Regions from separate parts of the Eionea flava genome, predicted to be linked through region 1. Evidence: predicted binding sites of a transcription regulator. Region 1 holds the regulator's gene; the other holds the start of a gene.
What was found. Region 1 encodes PhoB, which activates phosphate uptake and scavenging genes when phosphate is short. Its sites were predicted from a motif close to TGTCATAAANNTGTAACA; they were not measured.
Positions count from the first base shown of each region.

Region 2: a site for PhoB is predicted at 2,169-2,186, ahead of ACZ5O6_RS04680 (phosphatase PAP2 family protein). Genes of this name have one in related genera too.

Region 1 covers NZ_AP036018.1:59,235-70,588, reverse strand. Annotated here, with positions in the region: gene ACZ5O6_RS00325 (WD40 repeat domain-containing protein) at 1-490, shown strand, start outside; gene ACZ5O6_RS00320 (IS4 family transposase) at 532-1,683, opposite strand; gene ACZ5O6_RS00315 (FKBP-type peptidyl-prolyl cis-trans isomerase) at 1,828-2,595, opposite strand; gene ubiA (4-hydroxybenzoate octaprenyltransferase) at 2,871-3,740, shown strand; gene phoB (phosphate regulon transcriptional regulator PhoB) at 3,844-4,545, shown strand; gene phoR (phosphate regulon sensor histidine kinase PhoR) at 4,778-6,073, shown strand; gene ACZ5O6_RS00295 (GNAT family N-acetyltransferase) at 6,126-7,346, shown strand; gene ACZ5O6_RS00290 (DUF938 domain-containing protein) at 7,577-8,191, opposite strand; gene ACZ5O6_RS00285 (substrate-binding domain-containing protein) at 8,381-9,430, opposite strand; gene ACZ5O6_RS00280 (hypothetical protein) at 9,754-9,993, shown strand; gene yaaA (peroxide stress protein YaaA) at 10,035-10,808, opposite strand; gene ACZ5O6_RS00270 (DUF4265 domain-containing protein) at 10,864-11,349, opposite strand.
Region 2 covers NZ_AP036018.1:1,011,967-1,015,241, forward strand. Annotated here, with positions in the region: gene ACZ5O6_RS04670 (TatD family hydrolase) at 1-514, shown strand, start outside; gene ACZ5O6_RS04675 (MJ1255/VC2487 family glycosyltransferase) at 519-1,574, opposite strand; gene ACZ5O6_RS04680 (phosphatase PAP2 family protein) at 1,587-2,102, opposite strand; gene ACZ5O6_RS04685 (dUTP diphosphatase) at 2,347-2,943, shown strand; gene ACZ5O6_RS04690 (malate dehydrogenase) at 3,069-3,275, shown strand, end outside.

The sequences.
Region 1 (11,354 bases):
TGATCAAACAAAACTCATTACCGGATCAGAAGATAAAACCAGTGTACTGTGGGACGCAGCAAGCGGAACAAAACTATTAACGATCAACCATGAGGAAGAAGTACAGTTTGTCGCATTGAGTGATGACGCACGCTACGTATTAAGCGTAGCGCAATACGATACAGCCGAGTTATGGGATACAAGAATACAAGAGTCCATCGGCGAGATTCCGATGAAAAAGCAGCAACTCAGTTTAGGTCTACAGATTACAGCAGCGAGTTTTCGCTCTGACAACCAACAATTGCTGATCGCATACTCTAACCGTACCGTTGAATTAAGAGAGACGACAACATTGCAGGTGATTGATCAGTGGGTGTTACCCCGAAAAAACCAGTGGCAACCAACGTCTGCACCGGCACTTGATGTTGCCTTTGATGTTCAACCAGGGATTTTCTATGCGGCGTCATCGGATGGATTTCTCCATAGGCTTACATTAAGGAGCACCCATTAAAAAAGCCCTCCATAAGAGCACTACTGTCCCACAGTTTGAAATCATAAGACCAACCTCATTTGAGGTTGGTCTTTTTGTTTAGGAGGAGGACTTGGATCAAGTATCTCTCTCAAGGCTTTTCGTTCAAATAAATTGAGTTGGATCACCCGAAGAATGCGCTGCACTGTCCACCCTTTCTTTGCTGAATGCCGAGCAAAAGCGAGTAGTAAATAGGTAATCATTGCTATCCAAATTTGTGTCAATATGGCGTTTTTTGATAAGCCTAAAAACGCTTTGATTTGTAAGTTTTGCTTAATCGCTTTGAAGAATAATTCGACTTGCCAGCGGTCTTTGTAAATGGCAGCAATCGTACTCGCCGCCAGTATTAAATTGTTGGTTAAAAACGTATAGAACTTACCGCTATTTTTGTCTCGGTAGCCTATCCGTCGTAGCGTAGGCGCACCGCGTTTGATGGCGTGAGCACTGCTCAGCTGAATAACTTGATCACTTGAAACGCCTTTCTTTTTGTTGACTTCTCTGCGCTCTAACACGCGGTAAACGGCTTTAGATCGTAGGCGCGTTACGAACGATACACCTTGCTGTGTAAGACTTCCAAACCATTGGTAGTCCACATACCCCTTATCAAAAGCAACAATGCTTCCTTTTGGAAAGGTGAATTCTCTACCTTTAACCATATCATTTTCGTTGCCATCACTCAGTGCGACAAACTCAGGCATCAGTGTTCCATGGTTCAAGCCCACGCTGAGTTTTACATTAGCGGTATCATCTCGATGAGCTGCCCAAGGAAACAGTTTTAGTGAGAGATCAATCGCACTTGCATCCAGTGAATACAATGGATTTTTGAAACGGAATTTGTGCTGGCCGGATTGGTTTTTACAGCGATTCAGTAGTTTATAAAAAAGTGCTTCGTAGAGTTCTGCAGGTTGATTGGCATTTAATCGAGATAGCGTTGATTTTGAAACGGGTTTTGCACCCAAGTGATACAGCTTATCCTGTTGAGATTCTAAATTAGATTGAATATCTCGTAGGCTTTGGCGGCCAGATAGCTGCGACATCGCCATACCAATAAACTGATCCCAGCGAGTGGCCGACCTTAATTTTTGCCCTACATGATGCTTTTTAGCAAGCCCTTCAAATTCATGTCTAGATAATGGTTTTAGTAACTGATGAAATGCGGTGTTATGATGTGACAAAGCCTGAACCCCTTTGTTAGTAATGTTTTCTTCGCAGAATCATTATAACAAGTGAGGTTCAGGCTTTCTTATCTAGATCAAACTGTGGGACAGTAGTGCTCCATAAGAGGGCTTTTTTGTTTTTTTACCATTCAAACGTGCAATTTATTGAGCGGCTTCTTCCTGCACTTCAGCACGCTGAATTTCTAACAATTCAACTTCAAAGATTAACGTCGCATTTGGACCAATAACTGGACCGGTGCCACCAGGGCCATAAGCTAGGTCAGAAGGAATCGCTAATTCAAACTTATCGCCGACATTCATCAACTGTAGTGCTTCAATCCAACCCGGGATAACACCACTGACAGGGAAGGTTGCAGGCTGACCGCGATCATAAGAGCTGTCAAATACGGTGCCATCAACCAATGTGCCTTTATAGTTTACGGTCACGGTATCATTCTCTGTCGGTGTCTCTCCATCACCCGCAGTGACTTCTTTATACTGCAAGCCACTCGCTGTGGTCACAACACCTTCTTTAGTCGCGTTTGCAGCAAGGTAAGCAGCGCCCGCTTCTTTATTGGCTGCCGCCAAAGCATCATTCTCTGCTTTTTGTTTTTCCTGAGCGCGAGTTTGAATTTCTTGAATGGTATTACGCTTGTCTTCTTCAGATAGACGAGACTCACTGCCAGCAGCAACATCTGCAACCGCTAAAGCCAATGTATCTGTATCTAGCGTAATGCCATCACTAGAGAACTGACGAGCCATATTTTCGCCAACAATATAACTTAAACGCTGATCTAGCGTGCTTAATGGCGACGCTTCTTCTGTCGCTGCAGTGTCAGTCGCCGGAGCTTCTTCAGGTGCTTTATCGGCACCGCAAGCGGCTAAAACCAAAGTAGCAGCAGTAACCGCAGCGAAACGATATAATTTCATGGTGATTCCTTTTTTATTTTATCAATGTAAATGAAATGGTTGACTCGTTAACGTAGTGCCCAAACCTCAAAAATCAAGCGCGTTACGCACTTAAGGCTTACGAATGTCAGCAATAGTATATGAAACCACTGCATTTGAATATCCAAAACCTATCCGTTTCGTACAGCCCGTTCGCTATCTGGTTAAATTAAACGATAAACGTTTATCCATACTTGATACACTACTAGCTATTAATACGTTTTGAGCACCTAATGCATTGTCAGTGATCTTCGCTTATGAACCCTTTTTCTCTTTCTTCTATTAGACCCTACTGGGAATTGATGCGATTTCATCGTCCCATTGGCATTCTATTGTTACTTTGGCCGACTTATTGGGCGCTATGGCTAGCAGCAGAGGGTATGCCCGATTGGGATATCTTATGTATCTTCACCATTGGCGTTATTGCTATGCGCGCTGCGGGCTGCGTCATTAATGATATTGCTGATCGCCGTGTCGATGGTCACGTAAAAAGAACAGCCGATCGCCCCCTTGTCAGTGGCGCCGTAAGCATAAAATCTGCCTGCTATTTACTGGCTAGCATTACTGCTATCGCATTTATTGCGGTGCTATTCACAAATAGCCTTACTATCTATCTTGCAATAGCGGCGGTCTTTTTAGCTTTTGCTTATCCGTTTATGAAGCGATTTACCCACTTACCGCAAGTCGTACTGGGGATGGCATTTTCCATGAGTATTCCCATGGCGTTCGCTGCACAAACGGAAACTCTGCACTCAGGCTTATGGCTGTTATACACCGCCAATGTATTATGGACTGTCGCTTACGATACTTTTTACGCTATGGCCGACAGAGAATATGACAAAAAAATTGGTGTTAAATCAACCGCTATATTATTTGAAGATAATGATCGACTCATTACTGCCAGCATCCAAGCCTTAGCCGTCGTCGGCTGGCTAATGGTCGGGCAACGATTTGACTTAAATCTGGGCTATTATGCGGGAGTTATCGGCGCCATCGGACTAATAGCTTACGAACAGTGGATAATTAGACACCGTCAACCGGACGCCTGCCTTCGCGCATTTTTACACAGCCAATGGGTCGGAGCTGCAATTTTTATCGGCATATTGCTACATTTCGCGACAATTTAACTACATATTCACTTACCGTGCCCTTAAGAGCCTCACTGTCATAAAAACGTAACATACGCTATATTTAATGATAGCCTCTGATAACGACCCACATAGACAGATTATGAGCCAGAACAAAACCATACTCATTGTTGATGACGAATCCGCCATTCGCGATATGTTACGCGTCGCATTAGAAATGGCAGATTACCAATGCCTAGAAGCAGCGGATACGCAGAGTGCGCATACACTGATTATCGACAAAAAGCCTAGTCTGATCTTACTCGATTGGATGTTACCCGGCACCAGTGGCATTGATTTAGCTCGACGCTTAAAAAAGGATGAGCTGACGGCAAGTATTCCCATCATCATGCTGACCGCAAAAGGGGAAGAGGATAATAAGATTCAGGGTTTAGAGGTCGGCGCTGATGACTACATTACCAAACCTTTTTCCCCAAGAGAGTTAGTGGCTAGGCTTAAAGCCGTATTGCGCCGTACAGAAGCCGCAAGTGCTGTAGACCCGATAGAGATTGAGGGCTTACGCATGGATCCTGTAGGACATGTGGTCACTATTCATAATGAGCCACTACAAATGGGGCCAACAGAGTATCGCTTATTAGAGTTTTTCTTAACACATCAAGATAGAGTCTATACACGCGGCCAACTGCTCGACCACGTGTGGGGTGGTAATGTGTATGTGGAAGAGCGCACCGTTGATGTACACATTCGTCGTTTACGGAAAGCGCTAACCAGTCATGATCGCTTCATTCAAACGGTACGCGGCGCAGGCTATCGGTTTTCAGCAAAGCTGGCTGCCAACGGCTAATTTTATCTCCAACGCAAGTAAAAAATGGGGGGCGCGCTTATCATTTAAAGACCGTCTCAGTTATACTGCCGAAGTCAAATAATGTGTTATAGCGCGAACCATAACATGATAGATTGCCTTCGATTCAATGCCACCCACCTTGGCACCCATTCGATGGGCGTAGTCTACCGTGCGCTCAAAAAATAATAATAGACGCTCACACGAAGACCCACCATTTTAAGAGACTGCCATTTTGCACAATAACTTCTCTGCTGAAATACAACGCTTGTTCTTTTTAGGGCTAACAGGCTTAGTGATTGGCTTGGTCAGTGGCGAATTACTATTATCATTATTTATGGTGACACTGCTCTACCTAATATGGCATTTACGCCAAATTAAAAAGTTAAATCACTGGCTACAAAACAATAAACTATCAACAATACCGGACGCCGATAGTATATGGGGTGATATTTTTGACCACCTACGTAGAGACAAAAAACGACAGCTCAAAGAAAAAAGGCGCTTAAAAGCGGTTATTCACCGTGTTGAAACCATGACCGGTGCACTCACTGATGCTGTAGTGCTCCTGAACCCTGATCATACGATCGGCTGGCTTAACAAATCGTCTCGTCGCTTACTCAACTTGCGCAGTGTCGATATAGGCAGCCCTATTACCAATTTCATCCGCCACCCTGTTTTTGTCAACTATCTCTACCATGGCGATCATGACGAACCCTTAGTCCTCCCCGCATCTAATAACGAAGAGCAACGTTTGGAATTTCGCCTTAATCATTTTGGCGAAGGCGAAGGGTTACTCATAGTTCGTGACGCCTCTAGGCTGTATAAACTTGAGCAAATGCGTAAAGATTTTGTCGCTAACGTTTCTCATGAACTACGCACACCGTTAACCGTAATATTAGGTTATTTAGAAACACTAAGTGATACACAAAAAGACAGTGATCCTTGGAAAAAGCCTGTACAGCAAATGCAGCAACAAGCATCACGCATGAAAACGCTGATTAATGATTTAACCATGCTATCTAAGCTAGAAACCGAAGAAATTAGTAAGCAGCAAGCACCCGTAGCACTGCGACCACTATTACACATGATTGTTGATGAAGCGAAAACGATACATCATCAACAAGACGTGAGCATCACCTTGGACTGCCCTCCAGAGTGGTCAATTGATGGCTGTGAAAAAGAGCTACACAGTGCCTTCTCGAACCTTGTCATTAATGCCGTAAAATATTCACCTGCAGGCCAACCTATTATTGTTACCGCTACGAAAAACTTTGTCGGCGGTATCGACGTAAAAGTTACCGATAAAGGTTATGGTATTGAGCGACAGCACCTGCAAAGACTAACCGAACGTTTTTATCGCGTCGACGCTAGCCGCTCGATAGAAACCGGCGGCACAGGTTTAGGCTTAGCCATCGTAAAGCATATTCTAGCGCGCCACGACGCACGCTTAAATATTGCCAGCCGGATTAACCAAGGAAGTACTTTCAGTGCCATTTTCCCAAAGGAACGTGTACATATTGATGAATAAGGCATGATTTATTTTTCACAAAACACGTGCGCAACATTACTTTTGCACAACATTGAGATCTGTTGACATTTCAAATTACAACGCACAATTTCACCCATCCATTAATTACATCGCTGAAGAAGAATGGAATCGTTTATGCGGTACCGACTACCCTTTTCTGCGGCACGAATTTTTTTCGGCACTTGAAAATAGCGGCAGCACTTCTACAGAAACAGGCTGGCAGCCACACCATCTCACGCTATCTGATACTACAACGCAGAAAATAATCGCTGTAATGCCATTATTTATCAAAACGCATTCTTACGGCGAGTATATGTTTGATTGGGCATGGGCAGATGCTTATCGTCGACATGGCTTCGACTATTACCCTAAACTAGTCAATGCTATTCCTTTTACCCCCGCTACAGGTAAGCGATGGGGAATTGATGACGCATACTCGATACCTGAAATTATTGAAGAATTACAGCTCGCCATTCATAACGAAGCGCATGAGAAGGACTTTTCTTCTTGTCACATATTATTTTTGACTGAAAAAAATCGTCAGCAATGGAATAATAAAAAATGGCTAGCACGAGTCGGCTATCAATATCATTGGTTTAATAACGATCATACAGACAAAAAATATTATTCTGACTTTAATGATTTTTTGTCCACAATGTCTTCACGTAAACGTAAAAATATTCGTAAGGAACGTGAAAAAATTGTACACCAAGGTATTAGTCTAACAATAAAAACCGGCGATCAACTATCGCTCAAAGAATGGCAACAATTCCACCATTTTTACCAATCTACGTACTATAAGCGTAGCGGACATCAAGGCTATTTATCCCCTTCTTTTTTTCCTGTTCTGGCAAAAGCAATGGGTGAAAGTATCATTGTCATCCAAGCGTTTGACCAGTCCGACAACATGGGAGAAGAAAAAAATAAAAATAACAGCGACTGGGTAGCGGCAGCGCTCTGCTTTAAAGATAGCGAAACATTGTATGGTCGTTACTGGGGTTGCGCTGATGATTACGACGGACTCCATTTTGAAGCCTGTTATTATCAAGGTATCGAATACGCGATTAAACATAAACTCATTCGATTTGACCCCGGCGCACAGGGTGAACATAAAATACAGCGAGGATTTACCCCTATCACAACACACTCTTCTCACTGGATAGAACACACAGAGTTTTCACAAGCTATCGCACGCTTTTTAACGCAAGAAGAAAAAGAAGTGCAGCAATACTTACTCGCGGCAGCCGAACATCTACCCTTTAAAAAAGAGTAATATCCGTGGTGCACTCTAAAACTCCGAACAAAAAAGCAGGTTGTTTCTTCAGCAACTCTTGGCAGCAGGGACAGGTTTTTGCTCCTGCAAAACCTGCATTCCCTACTTCCATGTAGGTCAAGCTGCCACGAAGCTTATAGGATATATTTACAGCGTGTTGCTGAAGAAACAACCTGCTTTTTTGTTCTATGAAGGCAATATTAGCTCAGAACTCACAACGGATAGTAATATTATTCATTAGGTTGGTACTGCCAAACTAATAAACGATTATTGGCTGGCATAGGGTGATCGGCTATAGGTTGTAAATAATGATCAAGTGCTAGCTTATTAAGCTTTTCAATGTCTCGAATCCCTTTTTCCATATTAGATGCTTTCAAAAACTGATCGAAGCGTTCATTACTTTCGCTTGTATAATCGCCGTTATAATTGAACGGCCCATAGGTAACAACATAACCTTTAGGCTGCAAAGCGGAGTGGGCTTTTTTGAAAAAATGAGTGACACATTCCCACGACATAATATGTAATGTATTAGCGGTAAAGATAACATTCACTTTTTGGGGTGACTTTTTCGGTAGCCATACATCATCCATCACATTAACAACTAAAGGCGGCATGCAATTTTCAGTCGCCCCGTCATTTATCCATGCCAAAATACCTTCGTGATTTTCTGCAAGGTCGCTGGCTTGCCATATCACATGAGGCAATTTCTGAGAAAAATACACGGCATGTTGACCTGTACCACTACCAATTTCTAACACTAGATCATTATCATTCAGCAGCACTCGCAAGTGCTCTAATATAAAATCACGATTGTTAATGCACGCTTGGGAAAAAGGTTTGAGCATGATACTTTTTACTCGTTCAATGAAAGAGTAAAAAGTATAAGTGATTTTATGGAAAAGTAATAAATAGAAACATAAAACGTGTATCCATTAGCCATAAAAAAACGGCTTAGTGAATAATCACTAAGCCGTTTGCTATGCAGTATCTTCGCTAAACTTTACTTTTTTCTAGCGAAGTTTATCTCATTATAATTATTGGAAGTCTGCTTCTGTTAATGCAATTAAACCCTTTGCATTGTTACCATACTTAGCACGTAAATCATCAGATAGAGGAATCATTCCACGCTCAGCAAGATAACCTTCAGGACCCCAAGTGCTTTCTTTAGTGAACTCAGCAATATACTCTTCGATGCCAGGAACAACACCTACGTGGTTTTTCTTAACGTAGAAGTATAGTGGGCGAGAGATTGGGTAGCTTTTGTCGGCAATAGTTTCAAACGTTGGCGCATTACCTTCGATGATAGAAGCCTGTACTTTTGATGCATTCTCTTCCAAAAAGCTGAAACCAAAGATACCTAAAGCTTCTGGATTTTTAGTCAGTTTTTGTACGATAAGGTTGTCATTTTCGCCTGACTCAATGTAAACGCCGTCTTCACGTACATTGTGGCAAATACCTTTATATTTGTTTTTTAGTGACTTAGCTAATGCTTTATCACCGGCTTTTTTCGCTTTTTTAGACTGTGACTTAATGTCTTTGATCCAGTCAACTTTTTTACAACCACCTTCCATTGCTAGCTCAGCAAACGCATCGCGCGTACCTGATGTAGGAGGAGGTCCAAATACCGCAATCGCGCTAGCCGGTAACGCAGGGTTAACATCTTTCCATGTTTTATATGGGTTAGGAATCAGTGTCTCAGAGCCATCGGTATTAGGCACGTCTTTCGCTAATGCTAAGAATAGGTCTTTACGTGTCAATGACATTGGCGCTTTACCTTTGGCATTCGCGACAACAATACCGTCGAAACCAATAAGTACTTCAACAACGTCTGACCCGTTTGCCTGACATTTTTTGAATTCTGACACTTTCATGCGACGCGATGCATTTGTAATATCTGGGTGAGAGGTACCATTACCAGAACAAAATAGTTTTGCGCCGCCGCCTGAACCAGTAGACTCAATTGTTGGTGTTTTAAACTGGGTAGTTTTACCGAAACGCTCAGCAACAACCGTTGCGAATGGGTAAACCGTTGATGAACCAACAATACTGATATTGTCGCGTGCAGATGCATTCATTGTTGTCATCGTTAATGCAGATACAGCAATCGCTGCTGCTAGTTTTAATGTTTTCACATTGACCCCCTAAAGGATGTTATTAATAATTAAATGATTCAAATTGCTTAACGGTGAGAATAATATCCACGAAACATGACAGTTATATGACAATACTGTACTTATTCCATTGTGGGCATTTCGAGCAGATGCCCGTCACGGTTTAAGGTGATATACTTTTGCTATTGATTTTTTTAAAACTATGAAAAGAAAACACTTGATAGCTTTGAGCTATAACTCCTACCAGTCAGTGCTTTATCTTATTCAATTCACCGGTAGATTGAAGGTACATAGATGTGAAGATTATTTTTTTTGTTTGCCTAGCAATAGGGATCAGCGCTTGTAGCAGCCAGCCAAAGCAGGTGGAGAACACAAACACAGACGACACTGTCTATAACACTGAAGAGCCCACTTCATTTGCAGAATACCGTGAATGGAGAAAAAATAACGACCCTGCAAGCGAGGCCTACGCCGACTACCGTGAATGGTTAATTAACTACCGTAAGTGGCAAAGACAGCAAGAACAACAGCAGTAACACGCGCGCTCAATACCTTCTCACATTACCGCGAAGATCGACTATTGCTCTTCGCGTGTAAAAACCCACTCTGTATCACTAGACTGACTCGGCTGATATTGATATCCCGCTGTATCGAAACCCTTTAAGGCTTCTGGGTCTTCCAGTTGATTCTTAATAGCGTAAGCAGCCATCATTCCCCTCGCTTTTTTGGCATAAAAACTAATAATTTTATAAACACCATTTTTCTCATCTTTAAAAATAGGCGTAATAATATTGGCCTTAAGCGTGGATTTATCGACAGCTTTAAAGTACTCATTAGAGGCTAAATTTATAATCGTTTGGTTCTCATGCCCTTGCAACTGTTTGTTCAAACGCGCAGCAATTTTATCGCCCCAAAACGTGTATAGGTCTTTACCGCGACTATTAGCAAATCGAGTGCCCATTTCTAAGCGGTAAGCTTGCATTAAATCTAAAGGGCGCAACACACCATACAAGCCTGACAATATAGCAAGATGCTTTTGAGCAAAGGTTAACTCTGTAGGGTTAAGGGATTCTGCATCCAAACCTACATAAACATCGCCTTTAAAGCTCAATACGGCTTGTTTCGCATTATCCTTGGTGAATGGACGCTGCCACTGTTGATAGCGATCATAATTTAACAGCCCCAACTTATCACTAATATGCATCAACTCCGATACATCTTGAGGTGCTAACGGCTTAAGCTCACGAATTAACTGCTCAGCATCGTCCAATAATACGGGCTGCGTGCTTTTAGTGACGTGCGCAGGGCTATCAGTATCTAGCTTTTTTGCAGGAGAAATAACCAATAACATAATAATAACCTTTTAAAAGATAGCGGTAATTAGTTGGGCTTATGTGAGCCAGTGCTTATTCTGGCTTCAGAATGTCATGCCACCAATTGAGCGGTGTTACGCCGTCTTCTGGATCGTAGACATTCCCATACAGCCACAATCCCCCTTTATCGCTCACATAACGGTTAAGCAACGCCTCAATAGTGGTGAAACCGCAACTAACGTGAATGCTGTAAATCAGAAAACGGTCTGTTTCGGTATCTAATTCACCCCCTAATTTTTCCAACTCGGGAGTTAACTGCTCACCCATCTCAGATAAATGGCTTTTGGCATACACGCGAATACACAAGTTACCGCTATGTTGCTTAATCTCGAAGGCTTTAGAATCAGGCAATAGCTTAACAACATCTCCACTCGCCAAACCTTTAATAAACGCAGGAGATTTAACCAGTTGAAAGCTATCATCTTCATTTTGCCTAACCGATAAGCGCTCAACCACCGGCTGACCTTGCGGATCATTGCCTGCGAATAACTCAATAACCTGTAATGCTGACGTCATTATAAAAA
Region 2 (3,275 bases), 950 kb from region 1:
TGAGTCGGGCTTAGATTATTACTATAGTGAAGACGATAAACCCTTACAACAAGAGAGTTTTGTTATACATCTGCAAGCCGCAAAGCGTGCGCAATTACCCGTTATTGTACATACTCGCGATGCGCGTGAAGATACGCTGAATCTCATTCGAGAATATGGCAGTGAGGTATCGGCAGGAGTACTGCATTGCTTTACTGAAAGTTGGGATATGGCCAAGCAAGCTATTGATATGAATTACATGATTTCTATATCCGGTATTGTGACGTTCAAAAATGCGACGGAGCTGCGCGAGGTTGTCAAAAAAATCCCAATGGATCGTTTATTGGTAGAAACCGATTCACCTTATCTGGCACCGGTTCCGTTTCGTGGTAAGTCTAATGAGCCACAGTATGTGCGTGAAGTGGCCGAATATATTGCTGAACTAAAAGGAGTGACGTTTGCCGAACTGGCTGATGCGACAACGCAGAATTTCTATCGTTTGTTTCCTAAAGCAGCCGGTGGACAAAAGGCCTAACGCGCTAGTTGGCAAACAGTGGAATATCTGGGGAGTGTGTTGCTTGCCAGAGCTTATTGGCGAGCGCGTCGTTGCTTTCTTGCATACCGCTATTAATCCACTCGGCGAGTGCTTTTGGAACATCAGGATAAACAACTTTCTTTCCTAAAAAATCAGTTAACCACGCATCGACCACCTGTTTGTCTAAATGTGGCATCGTCATTCCTAGTGATAATTTTTCTAAAGCATAGGCGTTAGATAATTGCTCCATTTGGCCGTGTAGTGGTTTGACCAATATCTTCTTGCCCAGACTAATTGCTTCGCTTGCGAGCTCAAAGCCTGCATTGGTGATAACACCGTTGCAAGATAACAAGTCGCGCTTAAAGCCATCTCTATCTACTGGGTGTAAATGAAGATGTCCTTGAGATTTTTTTTGTTGAATATTGGGGCCGTAAATAAAAAATTCATATTGATTAAACGAGGACAGTAGATCGATGACCGACTTTGTAGATTCAAAACCTAAATAAACAACAATTTTATTATCAATAGTCAGTGTTGGTTGGTGATCTATATCGATAATGGGTGGCAAAATAGGTTGGTTAAAATGATGCCAATGCAAACCAATTTGCCGCTCGGTGGGGGCAAAAAATTTCATCACTGCGTCGGTGAGTAAATTGTTTCCTTTTTTGGGAATGTCATGCAGAAAAGCGTATTGATGGCCTATAGCTAATGAAGGGATATTCTGCCGCCTAGCTGCCCATGCAGATATAGGCTCAAAGTCAGAAATGACTAAATCGTAACGGCTCAAGTTAGTCTGCTTAATATCTTGAAATAATTGGCGAAGTTTATTTTCACGTAGGGTGGCAATAGGGCTAATTTTTCCTCCATGGGTGATAAAAGTGAGCCCGGAGTGACAAGTGAAATCACCAAATGGCGCCATGTCAAAATAATGCTCACGCTGACGACCACTGAATAAATAATCAACGTTAATATTTTTGTATTGTTTAAGCGCTTTATTCATTGCGCGTGCGCGTGATAAGTGGCCATTCCCTGTGCCTTGTACACCATATAGTATTTTCATTAATAACTCTTTTTACGCAATACAATATAAACAAATTTGAGCAATAGAAATACCTAGTATGCTGCCAGCGACAATATCGGTTGGGAAGTGAACACCTAGCATCACACGAGATATACCGACCAGTGGTGCCCATAATAAAAGCAGTAACCAGTAAATAGGGTCATAGGTAACACCAATAGTCCCTACTAAAAAAGCCGCAGAGGTATGGCCGGAAGGAAAACTGAATTGGTCCGCCGGCTTTATGATGCTTTGGTAGCCGGGTATGACTTGGGGTGGACGATTACGCTTTAGTTTATTTTTAAGAAAAAAATAGCAGAGACGTTCCACACTAAAAGTAATGGCTAATATTTTGACAATATCCCAGCGATAAAAGTAAGCAGCCATTATTGTTGCAAAAGCATACAGATAACCATCTGCGGTACGAGAAACCCATCGACTGATGGATACAATACGCCGATGATGTTTACGTTTTAAACACCAGTCGAAAGTGTATAAATCTACATGGTGTATGTATTGTAATAAACGCATTCTTCTGGCCTCATTTGTGTGCTCGGCAGGAATGAATAAAATCATGCGGTGACCATAAAGCCATATCATGACAGCAATATGACATTGGTGCTTTCACGTGAACGTTTGAGTCAGGCTGTGATTTTGAAGCAACATTTCGATGGGTAAGCGTGATAAAATTAGTAAATATTAGAGTATTCACCAGTAAGCTCACGGCTTAAGATAACAGCGAGGTATACCAACGGTGCGGACACAGATTCAAGTAATGTTAGATTTACAGGATGCTATGAACACCAAAGTGCATTCTGATTGGCGCGAGCAGGGGTTTGAGTGGTATCGAGCAATTTGGATTGAGTGCGCTGAATTGATGGATCACTACGGATGGAAATGGTGGAAAAAACAATCGCCAGATATAGAACAGGTTAAGTTAGAGGTGATTGATGTTTGGCATTTTGGATTAAGTATGTTGCTGGTGAAGACCGTTTCTGCTGAAGATATTGCTGGTGAGCTAGAGTCTGCATTAGCGAAAGTTGGCGATGTAGATTTTCATAGTGCAGTCGAAGTCTTTGCGGGTAAAACCTTAACGACGCAACATTTCTCGGTTGAATCGTTCGCGGGCCTAATGCAAGCGACGTCAATGTCATTCGATGCGTTATATACCGGATATGTCGGCAAAAATGTTCTCAATTTATTTCGACAAGATCATGGATATAAAGATGGCAGTTATCAAAAGCTATGGGGTGGTCAAGAAGACAACGAACACCTAGTGGATATTGTACAAACGATTGATGCCTCGTCACCGGACTTCAAAGAAGTGCTGTATCGCGAATTATCACAACGTTATCAGTCCCTGTGTAACTAAGGCACGAGGATAAATGGCGTGACTGAATAGTTCGTCTAGACTAGATGAAATTACATTAAAACACTTTATAATGATGCTTCATTATTCAGATGTTACTTACCCAATATTAATTATGGAGAAAAAGAGTGAAATCACCCGTTAGAGTTACCGTAACTGGCGCTGCTGGCCAAATTAGTTATTCTTTATTGTTTCGCATTGCAGCCGGTGAAATGTTGGGTAAAGACCAACCTGTTATTTTGCAAATGCTAGAAATTACACCAGCGCTTAACGCTTTAAAAGGTGTGGCGATGGAGTTGGATGACTGTGCATTTCCGCTATTGGCGGGTATGGTG